Regions from separate parts of the Terribacillus saccharophilus genome, predicted to be linked through region 2. Evidence: predicted binding sites of a transcription regulator. Region 2 holds the regulator's gene; the other holds the start of a gene.
The links. The regulator LexA, encoded in region 2, represses DNA repair genes until DNA is damaged. The targets are predictions, from matches to a motif close to CGAACATATGTTCG.

Region 1: the regulator LexA is predicted to act here: its motif matches at 3,705-3,718, upstream of uvrB (excinuclease ABC subunit UvrB).

The regions. Positions count from the first base shown of each region.
Region 1 is NZ_CP008876.1:3,205,458-3,210,747, reverse strand. It holds gene uvrA (excinuclease ABC subunit UvrA) at 1-1,652, opposite strand, end outside; gene uvrB (excinuclease ABC subunit UvrB) at 1,658-3,646, opposite strand; gene GZ22_RS15910 (peptide chain release factor 3) at 3,818-5,290, opposite strand, start outside.
Region 2 is NZ_CP008876.1:1,395,502-1,400,791, reverse strand. It holds gene tkt (transketolase) at 1-1,837, opposite strand, end outside; gene GZ22_RS07080 (DUF896 domain-containing protein) at 1,964-2,188, opposite strand; gene GZ22_RS07075 (YneB family resolvase-like protein) at 2,230-2,889, opposite strand; gene lexA (transcriptional repressor LexA) at 3,173-3,802, shown strand; gene GZ22_RS07065 (AI-2E family transporter) at 4,156-5,241, opposite strand.

The DNA.
Region 1 (5,290 bases), 1.7 Mb from region 2:
ATCGTATCTTCATCATGCTCAACGACAAGAAGCGTATTGCCGAGATCGCGCATCCGCTTCATCGTTTCGATCAGCCTGTCATTATCACGCTGATGCAGCCCAATAGACGGCTCATCCAGCACATACAATACACCAGTCAAAGCCGATCCAATCTGGGTAGCAAGACGAATACGCTGTGCTTCTCCTCCCGACAATGTGCCAGCTGCACGGGAAAGCGTCAAATAATCCAAGCCGACATTATTCAGGAAAGTAATCCTATCTATAATCTCCTTGGTGATCATAAAAGCAATTTGTCTTTCCTTCTCGCTCAGTTCAAGGTCTTCCATGAAGTGTTTCACTTCAATTACTGATTTAGCAGTTACATTACTGATGTGATGACCGTTGATAAGAACTGCGAGCGATTCTTCGCGCAGACGATGACCTTTACATTTCGGACACGGTCGGTTGTTCATATACTTTTCCATCTGTTCACGGATGAAATCGGATGTTGTTTCCCGGTAACGCCGAGCAATATTAGTTAAAACACCTTCGAACTCGATATTGCTTTCTCTTACGCGGCCAAAGTCATTTTCATAGCGAAAATGAATCTTGTCCTTTTTCTTTCCGTTCATTAGGATATCAAGCTGTCCCTCCGGCAATTCGTTTACCGGTACATCCATATCGATACCAAAGTGGCTGCAGGCAGCTTCCAAGAGCTTCGGATAATACTGGGAGCTAGTCGGTTCCCACGCTGCAATTGCGCCATCGCGCAGTGTCAAATCCTTATTCGGAATTACTAGATCAGGATCGACCTCTAATTTAGTACCAAGTCCGTCACAAGTTGTGCACGCCCCAAATGGATTATTGAAAGAAAACATGCGAGGCTCCAGTTCTCCAATAGAGAATCCGCAAATCGGGCAAGCATGGTGCTCACTGAAAAGCAGTTCCTCGACATCCATCACGTCCACGATGACTTTGCCGTCTCCCAGCGTAAGTGCCGTTTCCAATGAATCTGTCAGACGACCAGTAACACCTTCTTTGATAACAATACGATCGACAACAACTTCAATAGAGTGTTTCTTTGTTTTCTCCAGTTTGATATCATCGTGAATCTCCATCATTTCACCATCAACGCGAAGACGGATATAGCCTTCCGCTTTAAGCTTTTCAAGCACCTTCACATGCTCGCCTTTCTTACCGGAGATTACAGGTGCAAGTACCTGTAATCGAGAACGCTCAGGAAATTCCAGAATACGATCGGCCATTTGCTCTACTGTTTGAGAACTGATTTCAATACCATGACGCGGACACGTTGGACGTCCGACTCTTGCATACAGAAGACGCAGATAATCATAGATTTCCGTAACTGTTCCGACAGTGGAACGCGGGTTCTTGCTTGTTGTTTTCTGATCGATACTGATAGCTGGCGACAAGCCTTCGATAGAATCGACGTCAGGCTTATCCATCTGACCAAGGAACTGGCGGGCATATGCAGACAAGGATTCTACATAACGCCGCTGCCCTTCTGCGTAGATGGTATCAAAAGCGAGCGAGGATTTCCCTGACCCAGACAGTCCAGTCAATACGACTAGACTATCCTTTGGTATATCAATATCGATATTTTTTAAGTTATTGGCGCGGGCGCCTCTGACTGAAATATTTTTCTTCGCCACTTTCTTCACCCTTCCACTTTTAGTTCCAATACAAGATCACGAAGCTCGGCAGCGCGCTCGAAATTGAGATCGCGTGCAGCCTGTTTCATTTCTTTTTCCATCTCGGCTATGACTTTTTCTTTTTCTTTCTTCGTAAGCTTCGTCAAGTCCGGTGTATCTTTCTTATTTGTTCCGGACTCTTCAGAACTAATCGTTGCTTTAATGACATCCCGCACTTCCTTCTGGATGGTACGCGGTGTAATGCCATGCTCTTTATTGTAAGCCATCTGAATCTCACGGCGTCGTGCCGTCTCATCCATCGCTTTTTGCATGCTATCGGTAATTTTATCTGCATACATAATGACATGGCCGTTTTCGTTACGAGCGGCCCGGCCCATTGTTTGAATCAATGAACGCTCGGATCTCAGGAATCCTTCCTTATCCGCATCAAGTATGGCTACAAGGGAAACCTCCGGAATATCCAAACCCTCTCGAAGCAAGTTGATTCCAATAAGTACATCGTATTTACCTACCCGCAAATCACGGATAACTTCAATTCGTTCTAGCGTTTTAATTTCTGAATGCAAATACGCCACTTTTATACCGATATCCTTCAAATAATCGGTTAAATCCTCAGACATTTTTTTCGTTAGCGTAGTGATTAATACACGTTCATTCTTTTCAGTCCGTTTATAAATTTCACTGATAATATCATCAATCTGTCCTTCGATTGGACGGATGTCGATTTCGGGATCCAGCAATCCTGTCGGACGGATGATCTGTTCAATCATTTCCGGTGTATGCTCGATTTCATAAGGACCAGGTGTCGCAGATACATAGACAAGCTGTTCTGTCTTCTTCTCGAATTCCTGGAATGTGAGCGGCCGGTTATCCATAGCTGATGGCAGACGGAAGCCATGGTCTACGAGCACCTTTTTCCGCGCTTGGTCACCATTGTACATTCCCCTTATCTGTGGCAGCGTAACATGGGACTCATCTGCGACAACTAAGAAATCATCGGGGAAGAAGTCCAGCAGTGTATAAGGCGTGGCCCCTGGTTCGCGGAAAGTAAGCTGAGCTGAGTAGTTTTCGATACCTGAACAAAAACCCATCTCCCTCATCATTTCCAAGTCGTAATTTGTCCGCTGTTCAAGACGCTGTGCTTCCAGCAGTTTGCCTTGCTCCTTGAAGACTTTGAGCTGGCCTTCAAGCTCTTTCTCAATATTGACGATTGCTTTCTTGAGATTCTCCTCGCGCGTTACGAAGTGGGAAGCAGGGAAAATAGCAACATGCTCCCGATCTCCGATTATTTCGCCAGTCAGGGCGTCCACTTCACGAATCCGATCTATTTCATCTCCAAAGAACTCAAAACGAATGCAATGTTCTTCCTTTGATGCCGGAATTACTTCAACTGAGTCACCGCGAACACGGAAGGTTCCGCGCTGGAAGTCAATATCATTCCGGGCGTATTGGATATCCACTAAGTTGCGGAGCAGGGCATCTCGGTCCTTCTCCATTCCAACTCGGACAGACAGCACCTGGCTTTTATATTCCTCCGGGGAACCCAAGCCATAGATACAGGACACACTTGCCACAATTAATACATCATTACGTTCAAATAACGCAGATGTAGCGGAGTGGCGCAGTTTATCAATCTCATCATTGATGCTTGCGTCCTTCTCGATGAATGTATCTGTCTGTGGTACGTACGCTTCTGGTTGATAATAATCGTAATAGCTGACGAAATACTCCACTGCATTGTTCGGGAAAAATTCCTTAAACTCACTGTACAGCTGACCAGCCAGTGTTTTGTTATGTGCAATGACAAGTGTCGGTTTATTTATCTCCTTCACCATGTTCGAGATGGTGAACGTCTTACCGGTACCAGTCGCGCCGAGAAGTGTCTGATGACGCTTGTTTTGATGGATGCCATCGACAAGGGCGTCAATCGCTCTAGGCTGGTCACCCTGCGGCTCGTATTTGGATACTAACTCAAACGTTTCCTTTTCTTTCAATGCCAAATTCCTCCGTTCTGTATGCTAGTTTCATCATAGCATAAAATATATAAAAACACGAACAAACATTCGTTTAAAATTCCACACACCTGCTAGTATAGATGTTTACCTAATATACAAAACATAAACAAATAGATAGCAAAAAGCCGCCAAAAATTGACGGCTTTATTATTAATTAGAAGCTTGATCGTATTGGTTGACCTCAAATAGATCAATTAAATCGACTTTTGGATTTTTATCCGTGAACCAGCGGAGGGCAAAATCATTCTTGAACAATGCCAAGTAATCCCCTTCGCGATCCTGTGCGAGCAGACTGCGCTCGTCGAATAGACGTTCATCCACTTGGTCGGCTTTCAGCCAGCGTGGAATGCGTTCTCCCATCGATTCCAATACCACTTCTACATTATACTCGTTTTTCATTCGATATTCGAATACTTCGTACTGAAGCTCTCCGACTGCACCCAAAATATAGCTATTGTCGCGTTTACCACGGAACAGCTGGATTGCTCCTTCTTGAACAAGCTGCTCAATACCTTTTTGGAACTGCTTAGCTTTCATAACGTTCTTGGCAGTAACTTTCTTGAACACTTCCGGCGGGAATTGCGGCAGCTCATCAAATTCAAAGTTCGCTTTTCCTTCAATGAGGGTGTCGCCGATTCGGTAAATATTTGGATCATAAATACCGATGATATCACCGGCATATGCTTCTTCGACCGTATCACGGGATGATGCGACGAATTGCTGTGATTGGGAAAGCTTGATCGGCTTCGCAGAGCGGGCTAGCTGAACGCTCATACCACGCTCGAATTTTCCTGAGCAGACACGCAGGAAAGCAATACGGTCACGGTGAGCTGGATTCATATTTGCCTGAATCTTGAAGACGAATCCAGAGAACTCTTCATTCTCAGGAGATACGATACCTTCTGTCGTACGGCGGCTGCCTGGCGCAGGCGCTAAATTAACAAATGTATCAAAGAATGTCTGTACACCGAATGGTGCAAGTGCACTACCAAAGAACACAGGTGTCTGCTTACCAGCAAGCACACGATCCAACGAGAATTGATCGCCAGCTTCTTCTAATAACTCCAGCTCACCTTTTGTATCTTCAAATGTAGATTCACCTGTTAAATCAGCATACTGCGGATCATCCAGCTGATCATAAGGAATGAATGTTTCTTCCTCATTACCATTAAAGCGGACAAATTGCTTGTTGTATCTATCAAAAATACCTAGGAAACGCTTGCCCATTCCTGCTGGCCAGTTCATTGGATATGTCTCGATATCCAATACACTTTCGATTTCCTCCAATAGCTCAAGTGGCTCCCGTCCTTCACGGTCAAGCTTGTTAATGAAAGTGAAGATTGGAATACCGCGCATACGACACACTTTGAATAGTTTCAATGTCTGTGCTTCGATACCTTTTGTCGCATCGATAATCATTACAACACTATCCACAGCCGTTAGTGTACGATACGTATCTTCACTGAAATCTTCGTGTCCTGGTGTATCCAGGATGTTGACTTGATAATCTTTATAAGGAAAATTCATTACAGATGATGTAACGGAAATTCCACGCTGCTTTTCGATTTCCATCCAGTCAGATGTAGCGAATTTGCCTGATTTCTTACCTTTTACCGTACCTGC
Region 2 (5,290 bases):
CAACACGTTTCTTCACTGCAGGAGGCAAGACGCTATCTTTATAGGATTGCTCTTGAAGCTCGAAACGATCCCATGAAGGCATGCTGACGACAGAAGCCTCAATGTTTTGTTCCCTAAGCGCTTCTTGTGCGCGTACAGCCAACTGTACTTCTGAGCCAGTAGCAAGAAGCAAAACATCCGCAGTTTCCTTCTGAGCAGGACTTACAACGTAAGCACCCTTCTTCACGCCTTCATATGCAGCTTGCTGCGTAGATGGCAGTGTAGGAAGATCCTGACGCGTCAATACAAGTGCAGTTGGAACTTTTTCAGATTCAAGTGACAGTCTCCAAGCAGCTTGTGTTTCATTACCGTCTGCTGGGCGAACAACACTCAAACCTGGCATTGCACGAAGTGACGGAAGCTGTTCGATCGGCTCATGCGTTGGGCCATCTTCTCCGACTGCAATAGAATCATGTGTCAATACGTAAGTCACAGGTGTTCCCATTAGTGCAGACAAACGGATAGCCGGACGCAAGTAGTCACTGAATACGAAGAATGTACCACCGTACACTTTCAATCCGCCATGAAGTGCCATACCGTTTAATGCTGCACCCATTGCGAATTCGCGCACACCGAACCAGATATTGCGTCCGCTATAGTTCGCTTTAGAGAAGTTCTCTTCTTTTGCAAGCAATGTTTTATTCGAACCTGCAAGGTCAGCACTTCCGCCGAACAAGCTAGGCACAGCATCTGCGATTGCGTTCAATACTTTACCAGAAGCAGAACGAGTAGCAGTCTTATCTTTGCCCTCTTCATACGTTGGAAGCGTATCTGCCCATCCTTCTGGTAACTCTCCTTTAATTGCCGTAGATAATTCTTTAGCAAGTTCAGGGTGAGCTTCTTCGTACTTCGCAAATAGCTCATTCCAAGCATTTTCTGCTTCAGCACCGTTTTTAACGACCTTCTCTTCAAAATCAGCATAAACCTCATCTGGAACGTAGAAATCTTCATGTTTCCACTTGTAATATTCCTTCGTAAGTTTTACTTCATCCACACCTAGTGGTGAGCCATGAGAAGCACTTTTAGCTGATTTGTTCGGAGAACCGTATCCGATGACTGTTTTTACTTCAATCAAAGTTGGCTGAGTTGTATTTGCTTTCGCTTCTTTGATTGCTTCGCGAATTGCATCTACATTCTTACCTTCTTCGACACGGATAACTTGCCAGCCATAAGCTTTGAAGCGATCCTCTACGTTTTCAGAGAAGCTGTGGTGAAGATCACCATCAAGAGAAATATCATTGGAATCGTACAACACGATTAGCTTGTCCAAGCCAAGATGACCTGCAAGTGAAGCTGTTTCATGTGAAATACCTTCCATTAAGTCACCATCACCACAAATTGCGTATGTGTAATGGTCTACGACAGGGAAGTCCTCTTTATTATACTTCGCCGCAAGATGTGCCTCTGCCATCGCCATACCGGTAGCCATCGCGATACCTTGTCCAAGTGGACCAGTTGTCGCTTCGACACCATCCGTATGATGGACTTCCGGATGTCCTGGTGTACGGGAACCGTATTGACGGAAGGATTTTAAATCATCGATGGATACTTTGTATCCTGACAAATGTAAAAGGGAATACAATAGCATGGAACCATGTCCAGCAGACAATACGAAACGATCCCTGTTAAACCAGTGGGAATTCTTCGGATTGTGAGCCATGAAATCGGTGAAAAGCGTATAAGCCATCGGCGCTGCACCCATCGGCATACCTGGGTGGCCGGAATTCGCTGCTTCGATTGCATCGATTGATAACGTACGAATTGTATTAATGGAAAGCAATTCTGTAGTCTGAACCATGTAAACATCCCTTTCATCTAACAAATTATGTACTCTTGTTCATCCTATACAAAAATCCTCAGATTAACAAGGATTTATATATAGAAAAAGAAGGGAAAGGCTGTGCATAGAGCCAGCCGTCCCTTCTTATTTCTCATCACGTAATTGTTTTACTTTTTCTGGTGTAACGTCATTGCCTTCACGATCCATAACCGTCATCGACTTGAACTGGTTCTTGAATGAAGAACGTACATTTCCCAGATATTCCTGTCTTAGTTCTTTTTGCTCTTTCTGTTCGCTAAGGCTGAGTCCTTCTGCCTTGGCTTTATTTGCTAACGCATTTAGGCGTGCTAATTTATCTTTAGTTAACATGTGTATATGCTCCTTTAAGCATTAGAGTTAATATACCTATGTTACCCGCTAGCGTCTTCCGATTCAAGCGAAAGATACTCCTGGTACCTTCTATGTACGGTCGCCTTTGATACATTAAAGCCCATACCGCGCAGAACAGAGCTGATTTCTTGGAAAGTAAGCTTGTTGTTTCGCAGCCTGATTACTTCTTGAATCGGAAAGTCAATCCGCTCTCTGCCAGGTGCAGCCTGCTGGTTGCTCAAATTCTTACTTGGATCATATCCGGCCTCAATTGCCCTTCTCATACCTCGTTTAATTTTCATATTATGAATCTTCCGCTGATACTCCTCGACAATACCAACGATCTGGAGCACCATACCATCTGATTCTGAAAGCTGGAATTCACCGTGCTGGCTTAACGTATACACCTTGACCTCCAGCTTCTGAAGATGATGGAACAAGGCGATCTTCGTATTGCCTCTTCCTAGCCTCGTCTCATCCTGAATGAGAAGACAATCTGCTTCATGTGCTGTAAATATATCCAGCATGCGAAAAATTCCCGGACGTTCGATCTCATAACCGCTCTGTTTCTCTTCGATGATATCGATAACCTCTATGTTGGAGGACGCAGCAAGACTGATAAGCTCTTCGCGCTGACGCTCAATCGAGCTTGCTTGCTCGTCCTTTTCTGTACTTACTCTGCAATAGATGACTGCTTTCATTGATGTACCCTCTCACTTCGACTAATTAGACGCTCATTATAAGTGTAAAGTATAGGAAGAAAAGCGTGAAGCCGAAAAGCACATAATAGAATAGATCTGATTTTGCTAGTTTTTTGAACATGGTAGACCCCTCCGTTTTCAAGAACGTGCGTTCTCTTTGTTAATTCCATTATATACGAACATAGGTTCTAGTCAAGGCTTTTTTTCGAACGGATGTTTGTATATTGCAATCTATCATGGTATACTGTATGTAATAAAAATATATGCACGGGGTGTTCGATACATGATAAAACTATCGAAAAGACAGGAAGCGATTCTAGCATACATAAAGGAGCAGGTACTCGATAAAGGCTACCCGCCATCCGTTAGAGAAATTGGCGAAGCAGTTGGCTTGGCTTCAAGTTCTACAGTTCATGGCCATCTTTCCCGCTTAGAGAAAAAAGGCCTTATCCGACGTGACCCTACAAAGCCGCGCGCTATCGAGGTATTATCATTAGATAGTGAAGAACAAACAGATATTCCTCGCGGCGAGGCAAACTACGCTCCGGTAATCGGGAAAGTAACAGCTGGTATTCCAATTACAGCAGTGGAGAATATAGAAGAATATGTCCCTGTACCTAGCCATCTAGTAGGACCGGATGATAATATCTTTGTTTTGGTTATTGTTGGTGAGAGTATGATAGAAGCTGGTATTTTAGATGGAGACATGGTCATCGTCAAACAGCAGCAAACTGCTCAAAATGGAGAGATTGTTGTTGCGATGACAGAGGACAATGAAGCAACAGTGAAACGCTTCTTCAAGGAAGAAAACCAGATCCGACTGCAGCCAGAAAACAGTACGATGGATCCTATTATTTTGGATAATGTTAGCATTCTTGGTAAAGTAATCGGCTTATATCGCTCCATTCAATAAAAAAATCGGCTCCGGCCGGTTTTTTTATTTTTTTCATAGAATTTACATACTTTTAGCCTTCTTTCGACATATTTTTTGGGTATATTAGATTATGATATTACCAAAAGCTAGAAAGCGGGTGGTGTTGTGAAGCTGTTGTATAAGCTCTTCTGCAAGTTGCGAGGCCGTCATAAGATTGATAGTGTTACTGATTCGTGTAAATGCGGATATACAAGAAGCCACCGCAGAGAACAACACAGTATGGACGATTATTATCTTAAAGAACGCTAAAAACGGTATAAATAAGGAGCTTGCCTACATGGCAAGCTCCTCTTTTGTGTTTTCGTCATTCAGTTATAGAAGAAAGCTAGATATTAGTTTGTTTCTTGTATCTTTCTGCCAAAGTGATACTTCCTCCACTCTCCATAGAAATGAGTAACAGCCGTGCGGAATGCTGCATAAATCGGAACAATGAGTAACAAACCGATAAAACCAGCAATATTACCAGCAGCCAACAATAGTGAAATGACGGTAAGCGGATGCAGTTTCAATACTTTCCCCATCACATTAGGTGAAATAAAGGAACTTTCGATTTGTTGAGCTATGAACATGACTACTGCTGCCCATACAGCAAGCATAGGGTCCTGGAAGAATGCAACCAGCACAGCAGGAGCAGCGGCAAGATACGGCCCAAGGAAAGGAATGAAGTTTAACAGTAAACCGATTAAAGCAAAGATTAAGGAGTATTCCAATCCTATAATCAGATATCCTATATATAATAACGCTCCGACACAGCAACTTACGATAAACTGGCCTTGAATAAAGCTAGACAAAGTATGATCTAGTTTTCGCAATAATTCTTTTAAGCTCTCGGACTTATGTCCTGTAAAAAACTTTGTTAAAAATGGCTTTAGTTTATCTCCATCTTTTAGCATGAAGAATAAAAAGAACGGTATAAGGATCAGACCTACTGTGAAGCTGACTAAACCTGAAAGAAAACTAGTGAGATAGCTTAACGCTTGTTCTGTATAGTTTTCTAAATTATTGGAGAAATTCTGCACTGCACTGTTTATCTGATCTGGAACGGCTGAATAATTATCCTCCACGTTCTCTACGAGAGATTCAGCATGCTCCACTATAACAGGAACTTGTTCGGACAGTGCAGCTATCTGATCCTGTGCTATCGGTGCAATAAAACGAAATCCTAGATATCCAATTCCGATAATCAACAGAAATAAAATTAGAATTGCCGACCACCTCGGCAGCTTTAGCCGTTCCAGTAATTTAACCAACGGCCTAGTGATGTAAAACAAAAAGCCCGCTGCAATAAGCGGAAATGCTATTGCTTTTACAAATTCATATAACGGGGTGAAGATATAATTTACCTTCCCTAACAGCAGTATGATTGTCAAAATCAGTACCGCTGCTGTCAAACTCTGAAACCATCGTTTTTGCAGCATATTATGTACCATCCCTTGAATAGAAGTTCTATTCCATTTCCCTGCGTAT